Linked DNA regions of Alicycliphilus denitrificans K601. The protein of the gene in region 2 binds, or shares a complex with, the protein of the main gene of each other region. Links are inferred from orthologs where the notes say so. Each region holds a gene or a part of one and is shown on either strand. Other genes may lie near its edges.

Region 1 (7,205 bases), 1.9 Mb from region 2 along the record:
CCAGACGATCTGCCAGGTGGTCGCGCCCATGGACTGCGCGGCCTCGACCAGGCCGGAGTCCACCTCGCGCAGCGCGGTCTCCACCAGGCGCGCGATGAAGGGCGCGGCCGCCAGCGTGAGCGGCACCACGGCGGCCCAGGTGCCGATGGACGTGCCCGTGACCAGGCGCGTGAACGGGATGATAGCCACCAGCAGGATGATGAAGGGCGTGGAGCGCACGGCGTTGACGATGCCGCCCACCACGGTGTTGAGCGGCGCGTTCTGCAGGATGCCGCCCTTGTCGGTCAGGCGCAGGAACACCCCGAGCGGAATGCCCACCAGGCCGCCCACGACGCCGGAGACGCCGACCATGATCACCGTCTCCCACAGCGAGGTGGCGAAAAGCTCCAGCATCATTTCGGAAAAATTCTCGAACATCAGTTCACCTCAACCGTCTTGACCACGACGCCCTGCGCGCGCAGGTAATCGATGGCCGCGCCTATGCGCGCCATGGGACCACTGGCGTACACGGCCAGCGAGCCGAAGGTCTGCTCCTGGATCTCGTCGATCTGCCCGTGCAGGATGGACAGGTCCAACCCCAGCTCGCGGATCAGGTGCGACAGGATGGGCTCGTAGGCCTGCTCGCCCGCGTACGACAGGCGCAGCAGCTGGCCGCTGGCCTGCGGCGCCAGGCGCGCCGCCAGGCTGCGCACGCGCGCGAGCACGCCCGCGGGCAGCTCCTGCGGCACGATCTCGTCGATCAGGCTCTTGGTGATGTCCTCGCGCGGGCGCGTGAACACCTCGATCACCGGGCCCATTTCCACGATGCGCCCGGCCTCGATCACGGCCACGCGGTCGGCGATCTGCTTGATGACTTGCATCTGGTGCGTGATCAGGACCACCGTCACGCCGAGCTCGCGGTTCACCTGGCGCAGCAGGTCCAGGATGGAGCGCGTGGTCTCGGGGTCGAGCGCGCTCGTGGCCTCGTCGGACAGCAGCACCTTGGGCCGGCTGGCCAGCGCCCGGGCGATACCCACGCGCTGCTTCTGCCCGCCCGAGATCTGCGCCGGGTAGCGGTCGGCCAGGTGCGACAGGCCCACGAGATCCAGCAAGGGCTGCACGCGCGCGTGGATCTCGGCCTTGTCCATGCCCGCCAGCTCCAGCGGCAGCGCGACGTTGTCCCACACCGTGCGCGAGGACAGCAGGTTGAAGTGCTGGAACACCATGCCGATCTCGCGCCGCGCGGCGCGCAGCTCGGCGTCCTTGAGCCGGGTGAGGTCGCGCCCGTCCACGATCACCTGCCCCTTCGTTGGGCGGTTGAGCAGGTTGATCACGCGCACCAGCGAGCTCTTGCCCGCGCCCGACCGCCCGATGATGCCGAACACCTCGCCCGGGGTGACGTGCAGGTCAATGCCGCGCAAGGCCTCGACCGGGCCCTGCGGGCCCTGGTAAATCTGGGTGATGCCCCGAAGATCGATCATGGAAACAAAGAGAAACGCCGCGCGGGCCAGCCAGGGCACGCCCGCGAAGCTATGAAAAAAGCAGCGGCCTGCGCTGAATGGGCAGGCCGAAGGCGCCCATTTTACCGTTCAGCGCCAACCCAGCAGCAGGATGGCGATGTTCACCAGGAAGGCCAGCCCCCAGACCACGCTGCGCGCCGTGGGACTGTCCCCCACGTACAGCGCGATGTAGGACACACGCAGCAGGATGAACACGCAAGCCAGCAGGTCTAGCGCCGCCTGCGGCGCGCCGATCTGGTGCGCGATGACGACCGCGCCGATGAAGAACGGCAGCGCCTCGAAGCTGTTGGCCTGGGCCGCGTTGGCGCGTGCGCGCCAGCCGCTCTGGCGCGCCAGCCAGGCGCGCGGGTCGTGGTTGTCGGCGCCGCGGAAGCTCCCGCGCTTGGCCAGCAGCGCGCACAGTATGGGCAGCAGCGCCGCGGCCAGCACGCACCAGTAGGCCACGGTGAAGCGGGTCATTTTGGGTGCCTCAACGCCGGTCCGCAAGCGCGTGGGCGATGGTGCCCAAGTCCACGTACTCCAGCTCGCTGCCCACGGGCACGCCGCGCGCCAGCCGCGTGACGTGGATGCCGCGGCGCTTGAGCGCCTCGGCGATGGCGTGGGCCGTGGCCTCGCCCTCGGCGGTGAAGCTGGTGGCCAGGATCACCTCCTGCACCACGCCGTCGCCGGCGCGCTCCAGCAGCTTGTGCACGCCGATGTCGCGCGGCCCCACGCCGTCCAGCGGCGACAGCCGGCCCATGAGCACGAAGTACAGGCCCTTGAAGGCGGCCGTGCGCTCCAGGGCGGACTGATCGGCCGGCGTCTCCACCACGCACAGGCGCGTGGCATCGCGCGCCGGGTCCAGGCAGGTGTCGCACACCGCGCCCTCGGTGAAGGTGTGGCAGCGCTCGCAGTGGCGCACCTGCTCGCACGCCCGGGCCAGCGCCTGCGACAGCTGCTGCGCCCCGCCGCGGTCGTGCTGCAGCAGGTGGAAGGCCATGCGCTGGGCCGACTTCACGCCCACGCCCGGCAGGCGCCGCAGGGCCTGGATCAGCGCGTCGAGGGAGCCGGTGTCGGACATGCGCGGGGCGGCGGCGCCGTCAGAACGGGAACTTCATCCCGCCGGGCAAGCCCGGCATGCCGGCCGTGATCTTGCCCATCTTTTCCTGCGAGGTCTCTTCGGCCTTGCGCACGGCGGCGTTGAAGGCTGCGGCCACCAGGTCCTCCAGCATGTCCTTGTCGTCCGCCAGCAGGCTGGGGTCGATGGTCACGCGCTTGACGTCGTGCTTGCAGGTCATCAGCACCTTGACCAGGCCGGCGCCGGATTCGCCCTCGACCTCGATGCTGGCAAGCTCTTCCTGGGCCTTCTTGAGGTTGTCCTGCATGGCCTGGGCCTGCTTCATGAGGCCGGCGAGCTGTCCCTTGTTGAACATGGGTGGTTTCCTTTGCTTATAAAAAAGATGCTTATGCGGGCTTGATGCTGCCGGGCACGATTTTCGCGCCGAACTCGCGCATCAGCTGCTGCACGTAGGGGTCGTTGTGGACGATGTCCTCGGCCGCGCGCTGGCGCTCGGCCGCGGCCTGGGCGTTGCGGCGCGCGGGGCTGTCGATGACCACGCCCACCTCCACGCTGATCTGGCGCGCGTGGCCCGCGGCCTCAAGGGCCGCGCGCAGGCGTTCGCGCGCCGTGGGCTGGTTCAGCGACTCGCGCTCCACGCGCAGCAGCCAGTGGCCTTCGTCGCGCGCCACGAGCTGCGACTGCAGTGCGAGCTCGCGCACCAGGGCAGTGATAGTCTCCTGCGCGATGAGCTGCTGCACCACGGCGTACCAGGCGTCGCCCTCCTCCGTGGGCACGAGCCGCGCCGGCGCGGGCGCGGCGCCGCCCGGTGCCATGGGCTGCAGGCGCGCGCCGGGCTCGGGCACGGTGCGCACAGGTATTGCTACCGTTTCAGGAGCTGTCTGCGCTTGGCTGGCGGGCGGTTGAGGCTTATTTTGTCGGAATTCCTCGGGCGCCCGCACGGGCAGGCGCACGGCGGGCGCTGGGGCCGGGCCACTTGGCGCCGAGGGCTCCGCCGCGCCGATCGCCTCGTGCACCGCCCGGTTCACATCGTCCGGCGTGGGCTGCGGCGGCGCCTCATGGGCCCGCGCGGGCGGCGCGGCGGCGGGTTCAGGCCGCGTCAGAGTTTTTTTTTCCGCCATGGCCGCATCGGCCGGAGCGGGCTTGAAGGCCAGCAGGCGCAGCAGCACCATGGTCAGGGCGGCGTATTCGTCGGGCGCCAGGCCCAGCTCGGTGCGGCCGTGCAGGCAGATGCTGTAGAGCAGCTGTGTCTCGTCGGCCGGCATCAGCGCGGCCAGGCGGGCGATCTCGGCGGCCTCGGGGTCGGTCGCGTCCACGGCGGCAGCCATCTGCGGCACGGCCTGCAGCACGGCCATGCGCTGCAGCACGGCGCTCATCTCCTCCAGCGTGCTTGCGGCCGACAGGCCATGGGTGCGCAAGGTGTCCGCCGTCTCCACCACGGTCCGGCCGTCGCCCTGCGCCAGCGCATCGATCAGGCGGAACACATGGCCGCGGTCCACGCTGCCCAGCATCTGGCGCACGGCGGCTTCCTGCAGCTGGCCACTGCCGAAGGCAATGGCCTGGTCGGTCAGGCTCAGCGCGTCGCGCATGGAGCCGCGCGCCGCGCGCGCGAGCAGGCGCAGCGCCTGGGGCTCGGCGGCCACGCCCTCCTGCGCCAGCACGCGCGCGAGGTGCTCGAGCACCGTCTCGGGCGCCATGGGCCGCAGGTTGAACTGCAGGCAGCGGCTGAGCACCGTGACCGGCACTTTCTGCGGGTCGGTCGTGGCGAGCACGAACTTGAGGTATTCCGGGGGCTCCTCCAGCGTCTTGAGCATGGCGTTGAACGCCGTGTTCGTGAGCATGTGCACTTCGTCGATCATGAAGACCTTGAAGCGCCCCTGCACCGGCTTGTAGACGGCCTGCTCCAGCAGGCCCTGCACCTCGTCCACGCCGCGGTTGGAGGCGGCGTCGAGCTCGGTGTAGTCGGGAAAGCGCCCTCTGTCGATGTCCTGGCAGGCCGGGCACACGCCGCAGGGCGTGGCCGTGATGCCGCCCTGGCCGTCTGGCCCCTGGCAGTTGAGCGACTTGGCCAGGATGCGCGAGACCGTGGTCTTGCCCACGCCGCGCGTGCCGGTGAACAGGTAGGCATGGTGCAGGCGCTGCTGCGTGAGCGCGTTCGTCAAGGCCTGCACCACGTGCTCCTGGCCCACCATCTCCGAGAAGGTCTTGGGACGGTATTTGCGGGCGAGCACGAGATAGGACATGGGGCGTGATTCTATGGTGCGTGGCCGCTCGCCCCGGTTTCCCGGCGTACAATCTCGCCTTGACGGGCCTCCCCGCATGGTGAAGCGGCCAACCGGGTCAGGTGGGGAACCAAGCAGCCCTAACTGTGGAGCCAGTGCCGGGGGTAAGGCTCGTCACCCTCCCCTCTCTTTTTCCCCTCGCCTTACGCGGGAACCCCCACGATCACGCTCGACGCCTTGAACAGCGCCGATGCCGCCGTGCCCGGCGCCAGGCCCAGCGCGTCGCAGCTCTCGTTGGTGATGATGGCGGCCACCGCCGCGCCTCCGGGCAGGCCGATCACCACCTCGGTGTTCACGGCGCCCTTCTGTACGCGCGACACGGTGCCCCGCAGGCGGTTGCGCGCCGAGAACCTGGCGCCCTGGTCGTCCGTCACCACGATGACCGACGAGGCCTTGACCAGCGCGAACGCCTCGGCCCCCAGAACGAGGCCCAGGCTCTGGGCGCTCTCGTGCGTGACGATGGCGACGAGCTTCTGGCCCATGCCGGGCACGTCCAGTTCGATCTCGTCGTTCACGGCCCCGGGCGTCACGCGGGTCACCGTGCCGAAGAATTGGTTGCGTGCACTCGTTCTCATGCCCATTCTCCGTATCAAAAGGAAGTCATCGGCCACGCCCTGCGCCTGCGTGCTGAGCTGGTCCACGAACCGGCGGTGCGCGCGCTCGATGACGCCGAAACTGCGCACCAGGCGCATCCCTCTTTCAGTGAGCTTCGTGCCCCCGCCGCCTTTGCCGCCCACGAGCCGCTCCACGAGCGGCTCGCCCGCGAGCTGGTTCATGGCGTCGATGGCGTCCCACGCCGCCTTGTAGCTCATGCCCATGGCCTTGGCCGCCTGGCTGATGGAGCCATGCGTGGCGATGTACGCCAGCAGCTCCACCCGGCCCGGCCCGCCCAGGCTGCGGCCGCCCACCGTCATCCACACCGATCCGCGCAATTCGATGCGCGCGCCGTCCTGCTGCGCTGCTGCCGTCATGGCCGTCCTTTCATTGAAGGCGCCAGTGTAGAGAGGCTACAGCGGCGCCACGCTCACGCCCACGTCGGCGGGCGGGGCGTAGTGCAGGCTGCTGGTGACCAGCGCATCCACGCCGCTGGCCGCGTAATCCGCCGCGTTGCCGGCGTTGATGCCGCCGGCGGCCAGCAGCCGCAGCCGCGGGTGGCGCGCGCGCAGCGGCGGGCACCAGGCGCGCAGGTCCTGCGGCGCGGCCTTGTCGAACTGCACCACGTCCGCGCCTGCGGCGGCCGCGCGCAGCGCCTCGTCGAGCGAATGCGCCTCGATCACGCATTTCTTCTCGGCCAGCGCGTGCGCCACGGCGGCCAGGCGCTCGGCCACGCCGTCCCAGCCGCCGAGCAGCGCGCGGTGCTGGGGGAAGACCAGCACCGTCTCGCCCACGCCCAGCCGATGCGGGAACGCGCCGCCGCTCAAGGTGGCCTTGAGCGCGATGCGGCGCAGCCCCGGCGCATGCTTGCGCGTGGTGAGCACGGCCACGCCGGGCGCGGCGGCCTGCACGGCGCGCACCATGCGCGCGGTGGCGCCGGCCACGCCGCAGGCGTACTCCAGCAGGTTCTGCGCCACCTTCCAGGCGCGCAGCAGGCCGGCCGCGTCGCCGGTGGCGGCCAGCAGCACGTCGCCCGCGGCCACGGGCGTGCCGCTCGCCAGCAGATCCTCTACGCGCCCGCCGCAGTGCCGCACGATGCGCGCGGCCTCCTCGGTGCAGGCGGCCACCGATTCGCCGCGCACCGTGAAGCGCATGCGCGCGGGCTGGCCGCCCACGGCGAGCAGGTGGGTGGTCAGGTCCACGAGCGGCGCGTCCTCGGCGATCCAGGCGTCGATCGTGGCGTGGTCGAAAAACACGGAATTCATAGCGCTCCCCATCGGCGTAGTACGAAGAAAGCCAGCGCGGCGATGCCCGCCAGCAGCAGCGACAGCGTGTTGGCGCAGGCCAGGTTGCCGTCCATGACGTGGTTGTAGATGGCCAGCGACAGCGTCTCGGTGCGCCCGGCGATGTTGCCGCCCAGCATGAGCGACAGCCCCACCTCGCCCAGAGCGCGCCCGCCGGCCAGCACCAGCCCTGCCGCCACGCCCCGGCGCGCCAGCGGCACGTCGATGCGCCAGAACACGCTCCAGGGCCGGTGCCCGAGCAAGGCCGCGGCCTCGCGCAGGCGCGGCGGTATGCCCGCGAATGCCGCCTGCGCGGGCTTGACCATGAGCGGCAGCCCGGCGACGAAGGCCGCGATCACCAACCCCGTCTGCGTGAACACGATCTCGGGCCGCAGCGGCGGCGGCAGCCACTGCGTGAGCCAGCCCTGGCGCCCGAGCAGCAACAGCAGGCCGTAGCCCAGCACGATGGGCGGAAACACCAGCGGCAGCG
Region 2 (7,168 bases):
GCCTTCGCTGGCGCTGCCCGGCAGCGAGCCTGCGCAGCGCGTCCGCATGCGCCTGCGTGATCGGCAGGCCTGTGCGCGACTCCACGAACAGCCATTGGCCGGCGGGATTCACCTCCAGGAAATAATAGTCGCCGCGGGCGTCCTGCTTCAAGTCGATCGCGCCATAGACCAGCCCGAGCCGCCGCATCAAGGCCAGCAGGCGGGCGGCCAATGCCGCGGGCAATTCGACGGCACGGATCTTCGCCTGGCCGATCACCATGCGCATGTCGGTCGGGTAGTCGCTGTCGCGGGCGTCGATCTCGGCGGCAAAGATGGCCTCGCCGATCACGGTGACGCGCAGGTCCACGCCCTGGATGCAGCGCTGGAAGATCACCGGCGCCAGCCGCACCAGTTCCAGGCGCGCAAGGTCCTCGGCCTCGACCAGGCGGGTCTCGCGCCAGTCCGCGATGCTGGCGAGAAAGGGCTTGAACACCACGCCGGCGCCGCGGTGCGCGTCGCAGAAGGCGCGCGCGGCATCGGCGGACGTCGTCACGCAGGTCGGCGGCAGCGTCAGGCCGACGGCCGCGGCCTGCGTCCACTGCAGCGGCTTGCGGTGCGCGGCATCGTCGGCCCCGCGGGGATTGATCCACGGCGCGTCGATCGAATCGAGCATGCCCAGCACGGCCTGCTCCGTCTCGCTGTGGGCGAACTGGCGCCGGTCGGCGGGCCCCACCGCGGGGTCTATCTCGAAGGGGCGCACACGCCGCCACCACACGGCATCGGCCGTCGCCAGGTCGATGGGCTCCTCGCCCAGCAGTTGCAGCGACGGCGCGCCATGGCCGGGCCAGCCGAAGGCCAGCGGCCGCCGGCCGGGGAACTCCGACAGGTCCAGCCGGTGGACCGGCTCCCCGGCGGCGGCCAGGCGCGCGCACACGGCGTCGGTGTGCTCCTCGCCCGGGTAGGAGACGACGACGATCATGCCGTCCCCTCGCCGCCCCCCATCGCGCGCCAGGCCTGCAGGGCCTGCTCCAGCTCCAGCGCCAGCGCATCGGCGGCGGCCTGGGCCTCCTGGTGGGCGGCGGCGAGCTGCTCCAGCTGCTCGGCCGCCTGCTGCATCGCATCGCCGGGGTTGTCCATCTGCGGCTGGCGGCTCGCCCCGGCCAGCACGAAGGGCGTGGCAATCCCGCCGGCGGCCGGGTTGATCAGCGGGCCGGGGCCAGGGCCGATCGGGTCCCGGCCGACCTCCTTGACCGTTTCCCTGATCGGGTCCTTGCCGATCTCCTTGGCCGTGTCGCTGATCGGGTCCTTGCGCACCTCCTTGATCGTGTCACGGATGGGATCCTTGGCAATCTCCTTGACCGTGTCGCTGATCGGATCCTTGCGCACTTCCTTGACCGTATCGCGGATCGGATCCTTGGCGATCTCCTTGATCGTCGGCCGCACATTGGGATACATGGCCAGGACGCCCGCGATGTCGCCGGCGGACAGGCCCGTGCGCTGCCCCATGGTGACGCCCGGCGGCAGCGGCACCCGCGGCACCAGCGTGGGCTGCCCGTTGGTCGAGAAGGCCGTCGCCGGGTAATGCATGATCGACCCGAAGTCGTACGCGCCCAGGTCGTCGCCGTCCTGGATGTGCTGGTTGAAGTTGTGCTGCATCGCCGGATCGATGTTCGCCCAGTTGACCTGCACGAACTGGTCGCGGTCCTCCCGGCTCTGCTCGTGCCACAGGCCAACGGCGTGCCCGATCTCATGGATCGCGTTGCCCAGCGTGCAGCCCGTGCCCAGGGTGATCGACTGCGCACCGCCGCGGCGCCCGACATTCGACGAGCACCCGCTGCCGGGCACGAACCGCACGTAGTCCGGGTACTGCGCGGCATTGGCCGGCGTGCGGGCGACGAAACGGATGACGGTGTTCGCCTCCCAGTGCGCGATGGCGTCCGTGACCCGCGCCTGGTTCGGAAGGGCGGCGTCGATCTCGTACGGAACGCGGCCATTGGCCCAGCGGAACTGCACGCCATCGGGGCTGGTGATGCCGACCGAGAACAGCACCGGGTTGCCCGACTCGTCCGCCTGCATGTCGGCGACGCTCCCCAGCACGATGTCCCCTTCGAAGATCGCCTGGCCATCGACATCGGCATAGTGCAGCCACTTGCCCGTCGTGTTGTTGAGGCCCCGCAGCCCCACGAAGGCCGTGCCCGCCAGCGGGCCCGAACGGCATTCGCATTGATCGCCGCCACCGGACTTGCCGGCCGGGCCGCGCCCGGTTTCTTGTCGTGTTGCCATGATCATTTCTCCTCGCCGAAGTGCGTGTCGATCCGCCACGGAGGCGGACTCGCCTGCAGTGGTCGGAGCCATGACGGCCGTGCTTGGGACCATGCTCCAACGCGTAGTGCGCACCCACACAGCCGGCAAGGCCCTGGATACGCCAGTACTTCCGCGGCAGCGGGCCGCGGCGATCCAGTTTCACGCACGCGTTTTGTAATCTCAAGCTGACGCAGGTAACACCAGTGCAACAAGCGTACGCAGCGTTACGCCATGCCGAAGGCACCCCGTCCCGGCGCACTGGAGAGCCAACCTGACGCTACGCTACGCACCATGCCCGCCCCACTCGCCGCCCATCAGCTCGACCAGTTGCAGCACGATCTGCGCGCCCTGCAGGACATGCGCACCAGCCCCCACGCCTTCAGCTCCGCCGCGCGCGGCCACGCCGATCTGCTCGCGGCCCTGCCGCCGCGCTACGGCGAGGTGCTGCTGGGCCTGCTGGACCGCCTGGAAGCCGGCGCCCTGTTCACCGAGGAAAGCTGCTCCTTCAGCCACCAGGGCGTGGTGGACAGCCTGCAGCTGTGGGTGGACAAGGCGCGCGGCGTGCTCATGGGCTGAAAATGCCCCTAGGAGCCTGGGCGGCAGAAGCTGCGTCGGCTGCAACGCGCGAGAAAACGGTCCATCGCGATGCTCCCAACGGCGCCCATGGCTCGGCTATGGGCTTGTTGGCATCACCACGCTGTCTTCGTTTTTCGCACGTTTCGCTTCGACGCCTTCTGCCGTCCAGGCTCCTAGCCCTTGCCAGGCAAGCGCTGGCAGCTATCGAAATTGAGGCCTGGCAGCGGGTGCGGCGGATTGCCCCAGCCGGCACATCTGCAGCGCCAGCCGCGAGAGCGCCTGCCAGCCGCTGGTGGGCCAGTCCGGCACCTTGAGGCCCTTGACGATGCCGTCCACGACGTGGGCGGAGTGCACCAGGCGCGCCAGCTGCGCGTCGCCCGCCTGCGGCAGCAGGCGCTCGTACAGGCGCTCCTTGGCGCCCCAGATGCGGTTTTCGCGCAGCGCCATGGGCAGGGGCTTGCCGGCGTTCATGGCGTCCTTCACGCGCTTCAAGGCGCGTATGTCCTCGGCCAAGGCCCAGTGCACCAGCACCTCGGCCTCGCCCTCGGCCTGCAGGCCGTCGAGCATGCGCTGCACGCGCGCCACCTGGCCGCAGAGCACGGCCTCGCTGAGCTTGAACACGTCGTAGCGCGCGACGTTGAGCACGGCGGCCTCGACCTGCTCCCAGGCCAGCTCGCCCGGGGGGTGCAGCAGCGCGAGCTTTTGTATTTCCTGGTGTGCGGCCAGCAGGTTGCCCTCCACGCGATCGGCAAAGAACTGCAGCGTACGCTGGCCCTCCTCGCCCGGGGCCACGCGCTGACCCTGGGCGGCCAGACGCTGGGCGATCCACTGCGGCAGCGCGGCGCGCTCCACGGGGTCGATCTGCACGGTGGCGCCGTGCGCCTCCAGGGCCGAGAACCACGCGCCCGTGCGGGTGGCCTTGTCCAGCCGCGGCAGCAGGACGATGGTGAGGGTGCTGTCGTTGCCGTCGGCCTGGGCGGCGATCTGCTGCAGCGCGGAGGCGCCGTCCTTGCCGGGCTTGCCCGAGGGGATGCGGATCTCCAGGATCTGCTTGTCGGCGAACAGGCTCAAGGACCCACCCGCGGCCAGCACCGCGCTCCAGTCGAAGTGCGCGCCGGCGACGGTGTGGCTGCTGCGCTCGGTGTAGCCCTGGGCGCGCGCGGCGGCGCGGATGGCGTCCTGCGCCTCCTGCTGCAAGAGCGGCTCGTCGCCGTGCAGCGTGTAGAGCGAACGCAGGCCTTTGTGCAGGTGCGCGCCGAGCTGGTTCAGAGGGATTTGCATAGGGCCCCGTGAGGCGGGCATCACTGGGGTCTCACGGCGGACAGGCGGCGTATCAGCTGCCGGACCAGGTCGTTGCGCATGTCGCGAAACAGCATGGCCTCTTCGCCCTCCTTGGACAGGGCCAGCGTTTCGTTGTAGCTGATGTCGCGCTGCTGCAGCAGTTCGGTGTCGGCGATCCATTCCTGGCCCTGCTGGCCGCGCAGGCGGAAATGTATGCGTAGGCGCAGCTGCAGTTCGCGCACCTGGCCGGCGGAGCTCATGCCCACGGCCACGCGCTCCTGCCGCTCGGAGAGCAGGTCCAGCACGGCCTCGGCCTGGGGCATCTGGGCGGGGTCGGTGAGCACGGTGAGCTCGCCGCCCCCGCCCTGCAGGGTGCGGACGAGGTCGCGCGCGAGCGCCGAGCCCGCGGGGGCCTGCACGTACAGCGTGCGGAAGGCGAACTCCGGCGCGCCGCGCAGGCGGAAGCCGCAGGCGCCGAGCAGGCCGGCCGCGGGGGCGGCGGCCAGGCCGGCGAGCAGTGTGCGCCTGCGCATCACAGCACCACGTTGACGAGGCGCCCGGGCACGATGACGATCTTCTTGGGCGCCCGGCCTTCGGCGAACTTGTGCAGGTCGGGGCTGGCCAGCGCCGCCTGCTCGATGGAGGCCTTGTCGGCCGTGGCGGCGACGCGAATGGCGCCGCGCAGCTTGCCGTTGACCTGCAGCATGAGTTCGAGCTCGTCCTGCACCAGGGCCTGCGGGTCAGCCTGGGGCCAGGCGGCGTCCAGCAGATCGCCCAGCGCGCCGGCATAGCCCAGGCCCTGCCACAGCACGTGGGTGATGTGCGGCGTGGCCGGGTAGAGCACGCGCAGCAGGATGCCGAAGCCCTCGATCAGCGCGACCTGGGCGCCGGCGCCGTCCATGGCCTTGAAGTCCTCCAGCGCGTTGATCATCTTCATGGCGCCCGAGACCACGGTGTTGTACTGCATGCGCTGGTAGTCGTAGTCCACCTGCTTGAGCACGGTGTGGATCTCCAGGCGCAGGGCGCGGGCCTCCTTGCCGAATTCCACGTCTTTCAGGCTTGTAGCGCCCGCCACGCTTTTCAGGGCAGCTTCCTTATCGATAGCAGACAGCTTGACGCCGAAATTCCACACGCGGCGCAGGAAGCGGTAGCTGCCCTCGACGGCGGCGTCGTTCCATTCGAGCGTGAGCTCGGGCGGCGCGGTGAACATGGTGTACAGGCGCGCGGTGTCGGCGCCGTACTTCTCGATCAGGTGCTGCGGGTCCACGCCGTTGTTCTTGGACTTGGACATGGTGCCCACGCCCTCGTAGTCGATGGGCGTGCCGGCGGGCAGCAGGCCGTCACCGCTCTCGGCGGGGTTCTTGAGCCGCGCGCCGACGATCTTGCCGTCATCGCCCAACACATGTTCCACGTCGTGCGGCCAGAAGTAGTCCTTGGCGCCCTTGGCCGTGCGCCGGCTGTAGATGTGGTTCAGCACCATGCCCTGGGTGAGCAGACGCGTGAAGGGTTCGTCCACCTTCACCAGCCCCAGGTCGCGCATGACCTTGGTCCAGAAGCGCGCGTACAGCAGGTGCAGGATGGCGTGCTCGATGCCGCCGATGTACTGGTCCATGGGCATCCAGTAGTCGGCGCCCTCGGCGACCATCTTCTCGCCGTTCCTGGCGTCGCAATAGCGCATGAAGTACCAGGAGCTGTCCACGAAGGTGTCCATGGTGTCGGTCTCGCGCCGCGCGCTCTTGCCGCAGCAGGGGCAGGTGACGCCGGCGTGGAAGGCCTCGCTCTTGACCAGCGGGTTGCCCGAGCCGTCGGGCACCAGGTCCTGCGGCAGCACCACGGGCAGGTCCTTCTCGGGCACGGGCTGGGGGCCGCAGTCCTCACAGTGGATGATGGGAATGGGCGTGCCCCAGTAACGCTGGCGGCTGATGCCCCAGTCGCGCAGGCGCCAGGTGGTCTTGAGCTCACCCAGGCCCTTGGCGGCCAGCGCATGGGCCACGGCGGCCACGGCGTCCTGGTGGCCCAGGCCGCTGAAGTTGTCGGAGTTGATGGTGACGCCGCGCTCCTTGTCGGCATACCAGTCCTGCCAGCGCTGGTCGTCGAAGGTCTCGCCATCGACCAGGATGACCTGCGTGATCGGCAGGTCATACTTGAGGGCGAAGGCGAAGTCGCGCTCGTCGTGCGCGGGCACGCCCATCACGGCGCCGTCGCCGTAGCTTATGAGCACGTAGTTGCCGACCCAGACCTCGATCTGCTCACCCGTCAGGGGGTGGGTGACGAACAGGCCCGTGGGCATGCCCTCCTTTTCCTTCAGGGCCAGCTCGGCCTCGGTGGTGCCGCCCTTCTTGCATTCCTCGATGAAGGCGGCGAGCCGCGGGTTGCCGGCCGCCGCGTGCTGGGCCAGCGGGTGCTCGGGCGCCACGGCGCAGAAGGTGACGCCCATGATGGTGTCGGCGCGCGTGGTGAACACGTAGAGCCTGCCGTCCTGGATCGGCTTGCCGTCCGCGCCCTCGATGTCGTGCGTGAACGCGAAGCGCACGCCGCTGGACTTGCCGATCCAGTTCTCCTGCATCAGCCGCACCTTGTCGGGCCAGCCGTTCAGGGTCGCCTTCTCGTTGCCGATCTGCACGTGGTCGAGCAGCTCCTGCGCGTAGTCGGTGATCTTGAGGTAATAGCCCGGGATCTCGCGCTTTTCCACCGGCGCGCCGGTGCGCCAGCCCTTGCCGTCGATGACCTGCTCGTTGGCCAGCACCGTCTGGTCCACCGGGTCCCAGTTCACGACCTGGGTCTTGCGGTAGGCGATGCCCCTCTCCAGCATCTTGAGGAACAGCCACTGGTTCCACTTGTAGTAATCGGGGTCGCAGGTGGCCACCTCGCGGCTCCAGTCGATGGCCAGGCCCATGGCCTGCATCTGCTGCTTCATGTAGGCGATGTTCTCGTAGGTCCACCGCGCCGGGGGCACGCCGTTCTTGAGCGCGGCGTTCTCGGCCGGCAGGCCGAAGGCGTCCCAGCCCATGGGCATGAGCACGTTGTA
Region 3 (7,282 bases), 1.3 Mb from region 2 along the record:
ATCGTGGTGCGCGAAATGCCCGCCCGCCTTCTCGACGACATCCCGGTAGCTGGACACGTTCCCGTTGCGGCCGCCGACGCACAGGACCGTCTTTTCCTTGAAATGGAACGCGACGGGGCTTTCCCTGGGCGCATCGCCCCGATGCTCCGCCGCGGGCGCGGCCTCGGCTTCGCGCAGCCCTAGCAGGCATTGCGCCTCGCCGAGCTGCTGGCGCAGCCGCGCGTTCTGCGCCTCCAGGCCGGCCAGCCGGGCGCCGAGCTGTTCGAGCTTCCTGCGCAGCCTCGCGGTGTCCTCGTAGCCCGGCAGCGACGCCTGGAGCCGCTCCAGGTCCTGCGTGAGGAACGCAATCCGTGAATCCTTGCCGATCGCAATCGCGCGCTGCTGCACCAGCTGGGCGTTGAGCCGCTCGATTTCGACCGACTTCTCGCTGATCACGCGGGTGCAGCGCTCCTGTACCCTGCCCAGCTCCCGGCCCAGGACGCCGTTTTCCTTGACCAGCTCGCCGAAACGGGCGGCGTCCACCCACGCCGCCGCCCCGGCCTGATGCTGCAGCATGTGCATGTCCCGCAGCACGGCCTCCTGCAGCAGCTCGTCGCAGCGCGGATGGGTCAGCACGGCCCAGAACGCGCCCGGGACGTCCCCTCCCCGGACCGCCGCCGCCCACATGTCCGCGACCGCCTGGGTGTCCTTGGCGGCGCGGAACGCCTGCACCGCGCCGGCGTAGCGGGACTCCAGCTCCTTCTGCAGCACTTCGGACAGCCGGTTGCGCTTCATGCACTCGGCCACCGCGCCGAGGTGGATCTCATAGTCGTCCGCGACGGCCTTGCCGACCAGCGCCTTGCCGACCAGCTGGCGCAGCACCGGCAGCGGGAAGCAGACCCCCACCACGGGGCAGTGGCATGGGTGCGGCAGATCCCAGAGCCGCTTGCGGCGCGACCCGTTGATGGCCGCCAGGGGGCGGAAGCACTCATCGCACATGCGACCTCCTTGCTCTGCGCGCCTGGGGGCTTCAATGGACGGCGCGCGCCCGGCCTTCGTGGCCGCGGCTCTCGTGCGGCGGCATGCCGTGCAGGCGCTTCTGCGCCTGGGACAGCATCTCGGCCAACGCCAGGAAGGCGCCCACCTCCAGCCGCACGGAGACACAGTCGAGGGACAGATGCACGACGCCGCAATCGGGGCAGACGGACACATGTCCGACCGGGCTATGGACCAGCAAGGCGTGCTGGCAGCTGGACGAAGTAGGCGAGCGCTCCATGCGGTCCTCCTGTGAGTGGCTGGAAGTTAATTTTAAATGCGACTTGTTCGCATTTAAAAGAGTCGAAGCGTAACGAACTCCAGCGGTATCCACAAGGGCGAATCGCGCCCGGTGCCATCGGGCGGCGGCAGTGCCCGCGGCGAAGAACCTCGAAAACCCGCTTCAGCCCCCGCGCGGCGGCTGCCGGCCAGGCGTCACCACCGCCCCCGGTTGGGCTGGCGCCGGCGCACGGCCTGGGCCACCAGGTCCACCATGTCGGCGCGGTCGGCCTGGCGCGCAAAGTCGATGGCCGTCAGGCCCAGGTCGTTCTTCAACGTGGGATCGGCGCCCTCCTCGATCAGCAGGAGCGCCACGTCGCCCGTGCCGTAGCGCACGGCCATCATCAAGGGCGTGGTGCCGTTGGGCGAGGCGGCGTCGATGTAGGCGCTCTCCTCCAGCAGCAGCGCCACCATGGCGGCGGCGTCCTGCGTGGTGCCCGACGCGGCGTAGTGCAGCGGCGTCCAGCCGGTCTTGTTGACGTCGGCATCCAGTCTGATCAGGGCGCGCGCCGCGCTCAGGTTGCCGCGCAGGGCGGCCAGCATCAGCGCGCTCTCGTCCTTGGCGTTGCGCTCTTCCACCTTCAGGCCCTTGGCCGCAATCAGTGCGGCCGCGGCCTTGCGCGAGTCCCCGCGCAGCGCCACGATGAGCGCGGGCTGGCCCTTGGGGTCGCGCGCGTTGGGGTCGAAGCCGCGGCGCAGCAGGTCGGCCACGGCGGCGCCGTTGTCGAGTTCTATGGCCTTGAAGAAGTCCTCATAGGCGCCGGCATGCGCCAGTCCGGCCACGGGTGCGGCGGCGGCCAGCGCCAGCCATGCCAGGGTGCGGCGGCGGCTCGTCATGCGGCGCCCCCCTGCAGGAACAACCGCTCGAAGTTGCGGCTCGTGGCCCGGGCCACCTCCTGCACCGGCAGGCCCCTGATGGCCGCGATCTGCTGCGCCACGAAGGGCACGTAGGACGGGTTGTTGGTCTTGCCGCGGTAGGGCACGGGAGCCAGGTAGGGGCTGTCGGTCTCGATGAGCAGGCGGTCCATGGGCACGAAGGCGGCCACGTCGCGCAGGTCCTGCGCGTTCTTGAAGGTGATGATGCCGGAAAACGAGATGTAGTAGCCCAAGTCCAGCGCCGCGCGCGCCACCTCGGCCGTCTCGGTGAAGCAGTGGAACACGCCGCCGGCGCGGTTGCCAGCGCCGTCCTCGCCCTCCTCGCGCAGGATGGCCAGGGTGTCGCCCGAGGCGCTGCGCGTGTGGATCACCAGCGGTTTGCCGCAGGCGCGCGCGGCGCGGATGTGGGTGCGGAAGCGCTCGCGCTGCCACTCCAGGTCGGCGATGCTGCGCCCGCCCTTGCGATCTTCCATGCCGTAGTAGTCGAGCCCCGTCTCGCCGATGGCCACCACGCGCGGCAGCACGGCGCGCTCCAGCAGGTCCTGCACCGAAGGCTCGGCCATGTCTTCGGTATCGGGGTGCACGCCCACGGTGGCCCAGAAGTTGTCATAGGCCGTGGCCAGGCCGTGCACGGCGGGGAACTCCTCCATGGTGGTGCAGATGCACAGCGCGCGGTCCACCTGCGCCGCCGCCATGGCCTGGCGGATCTGGGGCAGCTGGCTGGCGAGCTCGGGAAAGTTCAGATGGCAGTGGGAATCGACGAACATGGCGCAATGGAAAACGAAAAGCCTGCCGGAGAGGCCGGCGGCAAGAGCGGGACCGCGCCCCTCAAATGGTCTGCGTGGGCCGGTCGGCGGCCAGGGCCGTGCCCAGGATTTCCTCGATTTTGAGCTTGAGCTGGCGCGACTTCTCGTCCTTGGGGAACTGTATGCCCACGCCCTGCGTGCGGTTGCCGACGGCGCGCGCCGGCGTCACCCAGGCCACGCGGCCGGCCACGGGGTAGCGCTGCGGGTCATCGGGCAGCGTGAGCAGCACGTAGACGTCGTCGCCCAGCCTGTACTCGCGCGTCGTGGGCACGAAGATGCCGCCCTCCTCGAAGAACGGGATGTAGGCTGCGTACAGAGCAGCCTTTTCCTTGATGTTCAGCTGCATGACGCTGGGGCGCGGCGCTGTGGACGGACTGCTCATAGGTGGCCTGGGGAAATCAATGGCGCGAGTTTAGTGTCTGGCGCGCCTGGGCTACAAGCGACTCCAGCATCAAGCCCGCGTTGAAAGGGTGGTCGGCCGTGCGAGCCTCCTGGATGAGCGCGCGCGACCAGCGCGTGAGCGGCCCCAGGCCGGGCGGCCGGGGCAGGTCTGCCGCGTCGAAGTAGCGCGGCTGCGCGCCCACGCGCTGCGCCAGCAGGTCGTGGCAGAGCTTCTGCAGCGCATCCACGGCCTGGGCGGGTTCGAGCTCGGACAGCGCCGAGACGTCTCCGCGCGCCATGGCCTTGGGGATCAGGGCCCAGGCCTGGGGGCTGCGGCCCGCGCGGGCCAGGGCCAGCGCATCGTCGGGCCGCCCGCCCGCGGCGCGCAGCAGGGCCTGGGCCGCATCGGGCGCCACGCCCTGCCCCGCGAGCCAGCCGCGCGCCTCGTCGGGCCGGGGCCACAACATGGCATGGCCCAGGCAGCGGCTGCGGATGGTGGGCAGCAGCTCGTGCGCGGCCTCGGTGGCGAGCACGAAGCGCACGTCGCCCGGCGGCTCCTCCAGCGTCTTGAGCAGGGCGTTGGCCGTCACGTGGTTCATCTGCTCGGCCGGGAACACCAGCACCGCCTTGCCGCGCCCGCGCGCGCTGGTGCGCTGTGCGAACTCCACGGCGTCGCGCATGGCCTCCACGCGGATCTCGCGGCTCGCCTTGCGCTTCTTGTCCTCGATCTCGGCCTGGGCCTTCTCGGGCAGGGGCCAGCCCAGAGCCAGCATCTGGGTTTCGGGCATGAGCACGCACAGGTCGGCATGGGTGCGCACGTCGATGCCGTGGCAGCTCGCGCACCGGCCGCAGGCGCCGTGCTCGCCGGGCGCGTCGCACAGCCAGGCGCGCACCAGCTCCAGGGCCAGCGCGTACTGGCCCAGGCCCGACGGGCCGTGCAGCAGCCAGGCGTGGCCGCGCTGCGCCAGCAGCTGCGCGCGCTGGGCCGCGATCCAGGGCGCCACGGCGTTCATGGCGCGGCCCCCGGCAGCCAGCCGCGCGCGGCCACCGCGGCCAGCATCTGCGCGGCCACCTGCTCGCGCGGCTGCGCCCCGTCGATGCGCGCGAAGCGCCGGGGCGCGCCGGCGGCGCGGTCGGCATAGCCCCGCGCCACGCGGGCGAAGAACTCCACGGGCTGGGCCTCGAACCTGTCCGGCGCGCGTGCCGCGGCCAGGCGCTCGGCGGCCACCTCGGGCGGCACGTCGAACCACAGCGTGAGATCGGGCTCAAGCATCGAATCAGGCCCCAGGCCAATCCCTGTCTGCGCCAGCCGCTCCATATATGAGAGCACCCGCAGATCGAAGCCGCGCCCCGCGCCCTGGTAGGCGAAGGTGGCGTCGGTGAAGCGGTCGCACAGCACGGCCTCGCCGCGCGCGAGCGCCGGCCCGATCACGCGGCACAGGTGGTCGCGCCGCGCGGCGAACGCCAGCAGCGTCTCGGTCAGCGCATCCATGGCGTCATTGAGCAGCAGCGCGCGCAGCTTCTCGGCCAGCGGCGTGCCGCCGGGCTCGCGCGTCAGCGTCACGCTGCGCCCGGCCGCGCGCAGGGCGCGCGCCAGCGTCTCGATGTGCGAGGACTTGCCCGCGCCGTCTATGCCCTCGAAGGTGATGAACAGGCCTGTCGTCATTTGCGTTGATACCGGTTGACGGCGCGGTTGTGCTCGTCGAGCGTAACGCTGAAGTGGCTCGTGCCGTCGCCGCGCGCCACGAAGTACAGCGCGCGCGTATCGGCGGGCTGCACGGCGGCCAGCAACGCGGCGCGGCCCGGCATGGCGATGGGCGTGGGCGGCAGGCCCGCGCGCGTGTAGGTGTTGTAGGGCGTGTCGGCCTGCAGGTCGCGCTTGCGCAGGTTGCCGTCGAACCTCTCGCCCAAGCCGTAGATCACCGTGGGATCGGTCTGCAGCAGCATGCCCGCGCGCAGGCGGTTGCTGAACACGCCGGCGATCTGGGCGCGGTCCTCGGGGCGGCCGGTCTCCTTCTCGACGATGCTGGCCAGGATCAGCGCCTGCTCGGGCGACTTCAGCGGGGTGTCGGGTGCGCGCTGGGCCCAGGCGGCCTCCAGGCGCCGGTCCATGGCGTGCAGCGCGCGGCGCAGCACGGCCAGGTCGCTGCTGCCCTTGGCGTAGGTGTAAGTGTCGGGAAAGAAGCGCCCCTCGGCGGGTACGCCCGGGCGGTCCAGGCGGGCCATGATGTCCGCGTCGCTCAAGCCCTCGGTATCGGGCCTGAGCTGCTCGGCGCGCGCCAGCGCCTGGCGCAGCTGGCGGAAGTTCCAGCCCTCCACCAGCGTGACGGCGCGCAGCGCCTCCTCGCCGCGCACGAGCTTCTGCAACAGCGCATGGGGGCTGGTGCCCTGCGCGACCTCATAGTTGCCGGCCTTGATGCCGCGGTCCTTGCCCGACAGGCGGAACCACAGGAACAGCAGGCGCGCATCGGTGTCGAAGCCGGCCTGCACCACGGCGCGCGCCACGCCGCGCGGCGTGGTGCCGGGCTCTATCTCCAGCTCCAGCGGCTGCCCCGCGCCCACGCCCGCGCGCACGGGCATGGGGGCCTGCAGCCACCAGGCCGCGCCGGCGGCCAGGGCCAGCACGACGAGCAACACCAGAACGAGGAACCTGCGCACAACCCTGCAGCCTGTATGAAGGAAAGCCGGGCATCATAATTCAGCCATGACCGACCCCAAGCCAGTACCGCCGCCCCTGCCCGCGGGCGGCGTGACACGTTTATCCCACCTCGGCGTGATCCGCGTCGCCGGTGAAGACGCCGCCAAGTTCCTGCACGGCCAACTCACCCATGACTTCGCGCTGCTGGACCTGCAGCATGCGCGCCTGGCGGCCTTCCTCACCGTCAAGGGCCGCATGCTGGCCAGCTTCATCGCCTTCAAGCGCAACGATGCCGAGGTGCTGCTGGTGTGCGCGCGCGAGCTGCTCGCGCCCACACTCAAGCGCCTGTCCATGTTCGTGCTGCGCGCCAAGGCCAGGCTGAGCGACGCGACGGATGACTTCGCCCTGTACGGCCTGCTGGGCGACGCGGCCCGCGCCGTGCTGCCCGAAGGCGGCGAGCCCTGGGCCAAGATCGACCTGGGCGAAGCCAGCGTGGTGCAGCTGTATCCGGCCGACGGCCAGCCGCGCGCCCTGTGGCTGGCGCCCGCCACGGCGGGCAGCGCGCCCGCCGGTGCGCCGCTGGACGAGTCGCTGTGGCTGTGGAGCGAGGTGCGCAGCGGCATCGCCACGCTCACCGCGCCCGTGGCCGAGGCCTTCGTGCCGCAGATGCTGAACTACGAATCCGTGGGCGGCGTGAATTTCAAGAAGGGCTGCTACCCTGGCCAGGAGGTGGTGGCGCGCAGCCAGTTCCGCGGCACGCTCAAGCGCCGCACCTACCTGGCGCATGCGCCCTCGGCCATCGCCGCGGGCGCCGAGGTGTTCGCCGAGGGCGACGCCGAGCAGCCCGTGGGCACCGTGGTGCAGGCCGCCGCCGCGCCCGGCGGCGGCGTGGACGCGCTCGTGTCGCTGCAGATCGCGGCCGCCGGCGGCGCGCTGCGGGCGGGCGCGGCGGACGGCGTGCCGCTCGCGCTGCTGCCGCTGCCCTATGCGCTGCTTGAGGACATCTGAGGCTATCCACGCACCGGCACGAGGCCCCTGGGCATGACACTGACACCTGCCACCTCGACCAGCGACATTGCGCTGCTGCGCCGCGCCGTCGACCTGGCGCACGCCAACCGCATGCAGGGCGGGCGGCCCTTTGGCGCCGTGATCGCGCGCGACGGCCGGCAACTGGCCACCGGCGTGAACGAGACCCACCAGACCTGCGACCCCAGCGCGCACGCCGAGATGCAGGCGCTGCGCGAGGCCACGCGCGCAAGGCGCGACGCGAGCCTTGCCGGCTGCAGCG

Evidence for each region. Proteins that work in one complex are often made in the same cells at the same time.
Region 1: the proteins of holA (region 2) and dnaX are in contact, whole or in part, in a cryo-EM structure (PDB 8GIZ), measured with the Escherichia coli proteins. The link is inferred for Alicycliphilus denitrificans K601 from one-to-one orthologs.
Region 3: the proteins of holA (region 2) and ALIDE2_RS15835 are in contact, whole or in part, in a cryo-EM structure (PDB 8GIZ), measured with the Escherichia coli proteins. The link is inferred for Alicycliphilus denitrificans K601 from one-to-one orthologs.

Annotation. Positions count from the first base shown.
Region 1 is NC_015422.1:2,756,291-2,763,495, forward strand. What follows is about bases 2,372-5,294. They hold dnaX (DNA polymerase III subunit gamma/tau), read right to left. Parts: upstream 4,800-5,294; coding sequence 2,943-4,799; downstream 2,372-2,942. Other genes in these bases: recR (recombination mediator RecR), read right to left, coding at 2,372-2,559; ALIDE2_RS13145 (YbaB/EbfC family nucleoid-associated protein), read right to left, coding at 2,579-2,911; ALIDE2_RS13155 (TOBE domain-containing protein), read right to left, coding at 4,982-5,294. In the rest of the region: ALIDE2_RS13125 (methionine ABC transporter permease), read right to left, coding at 1-417; ALIDE2_RS13130 (methionine ABC transporter ATP-binding protein), read right to left, coding at 417-1,460; ALIDE2_RS13135 (MAPEG family protein), read right to left, coding at 1,569-1,958; more of recR, read right to left, coding at 1,969-2,371; more of ALIDE2_RS13155, read right to left, coding at 5,295-5,809; ModD protein, read right to left, coding at 5,846-6,697; modB (molybdate ABC transporter permease subunit), read right to left, coding at 6,694-7,205. UniProt on the Escherichia coli protein: Part of the beta sliding clamp loading complex, which hydrolyzes ATP to load the beta clamp onto primed DNA to form the DNA replication pre-initiation complex.
Region 2 is NC_015422.1:4,674,170-4,681,337, forward strand. What follows is about bases 2,101-4,986. They hold holA (DNA polymerase III subunit delta), read right to left. Parts: upstream 4,141-4,986; coding sequence 3,061-4,140; downstream 2,101-3,060. Other genes in these bases: legP (Dot/Icm T4SS effector Zinc-dependent metalloprotease LegP), read right to left, coding at 2,101-2,262; ALIDE2_RS22125 (hypothetical protein), read left to right, coding at 2,575-2,859; ALIDE2_RS22135 (LPS-assembly lipoprotein LptE), read right to left, coding at 4,161-4,673; leuS (leucine--tRNA ligase), read right to left, coding at 4,673-4,986. Outside these bases: ALIDE2_RS22115 (MvdC/MvdD family ATP grasp protein), read right to left, coding at 1-958; more of legP, read right to left, coding at 955-2,100; more of leuS, read right to left, coding at 4,987-7,168. UniProt on the Escherichia coli protein: Part of the beta sliding clamp loading complex, which hydrolyzes ATP to load the beta clamp onto primed DNA to form the DNA replication pre-initiation complex.
Region 3 is NC_015422.1:3,327,716-3,334,997, forward strand. The notes cover bases 2,372-5,371. They hold ALIDE2_RS15835 (DNA polymerase III subunit delta'), read right to left. Parts: upstream 4,370-5,371; coding sequence 3,374-4,369; downstream 2,372-3,373. Other genes in these bases: ALIDE2_RS15825 (TatD family hydrolase), read right to left, coding at 2,372-2,936; ALIDE2_RS15830 (PilZ domain-containing protein), read right to left, coding at 2,998-3,357; tmk (dTMP kinase), read right to left, coding at 4,366-5,022; mltG (endolytic transglycosylase MltG), read right to left, coding at 5,019-5,371. In the rest of the region: ALIDE2_RS15810 (DUF2325 domain-containing protein), read right to left, coding at 1-978; ALIDE2_RS15815 (hypothetical protein), read right to left, coding at 1,010-1,255; ALIDE2_RS15820 (ankyrin repeat domain-containing protein), read right to left, coding at 1,450-2,130; more of ALIDE2_RS15825, read right to left, coding at 2,127-2,371; more of mltG, read right to left, coding at 5,372-6,014; CAF17-like 4Fe-4S cluster assembly/insertion protein YgfZ, read left to right, coding at 6,061-7,002; ALIDE2_RS15855 (nucleoside deaminase), read left to right, coding at 7,036-7,282. UniProt on the Escherichia coli protein: Part of the beta sliding clamp loading complex, which hydrolyzes ATP to load the beta clamp onto primed DNA to form the DNA replication pre-initiation complex.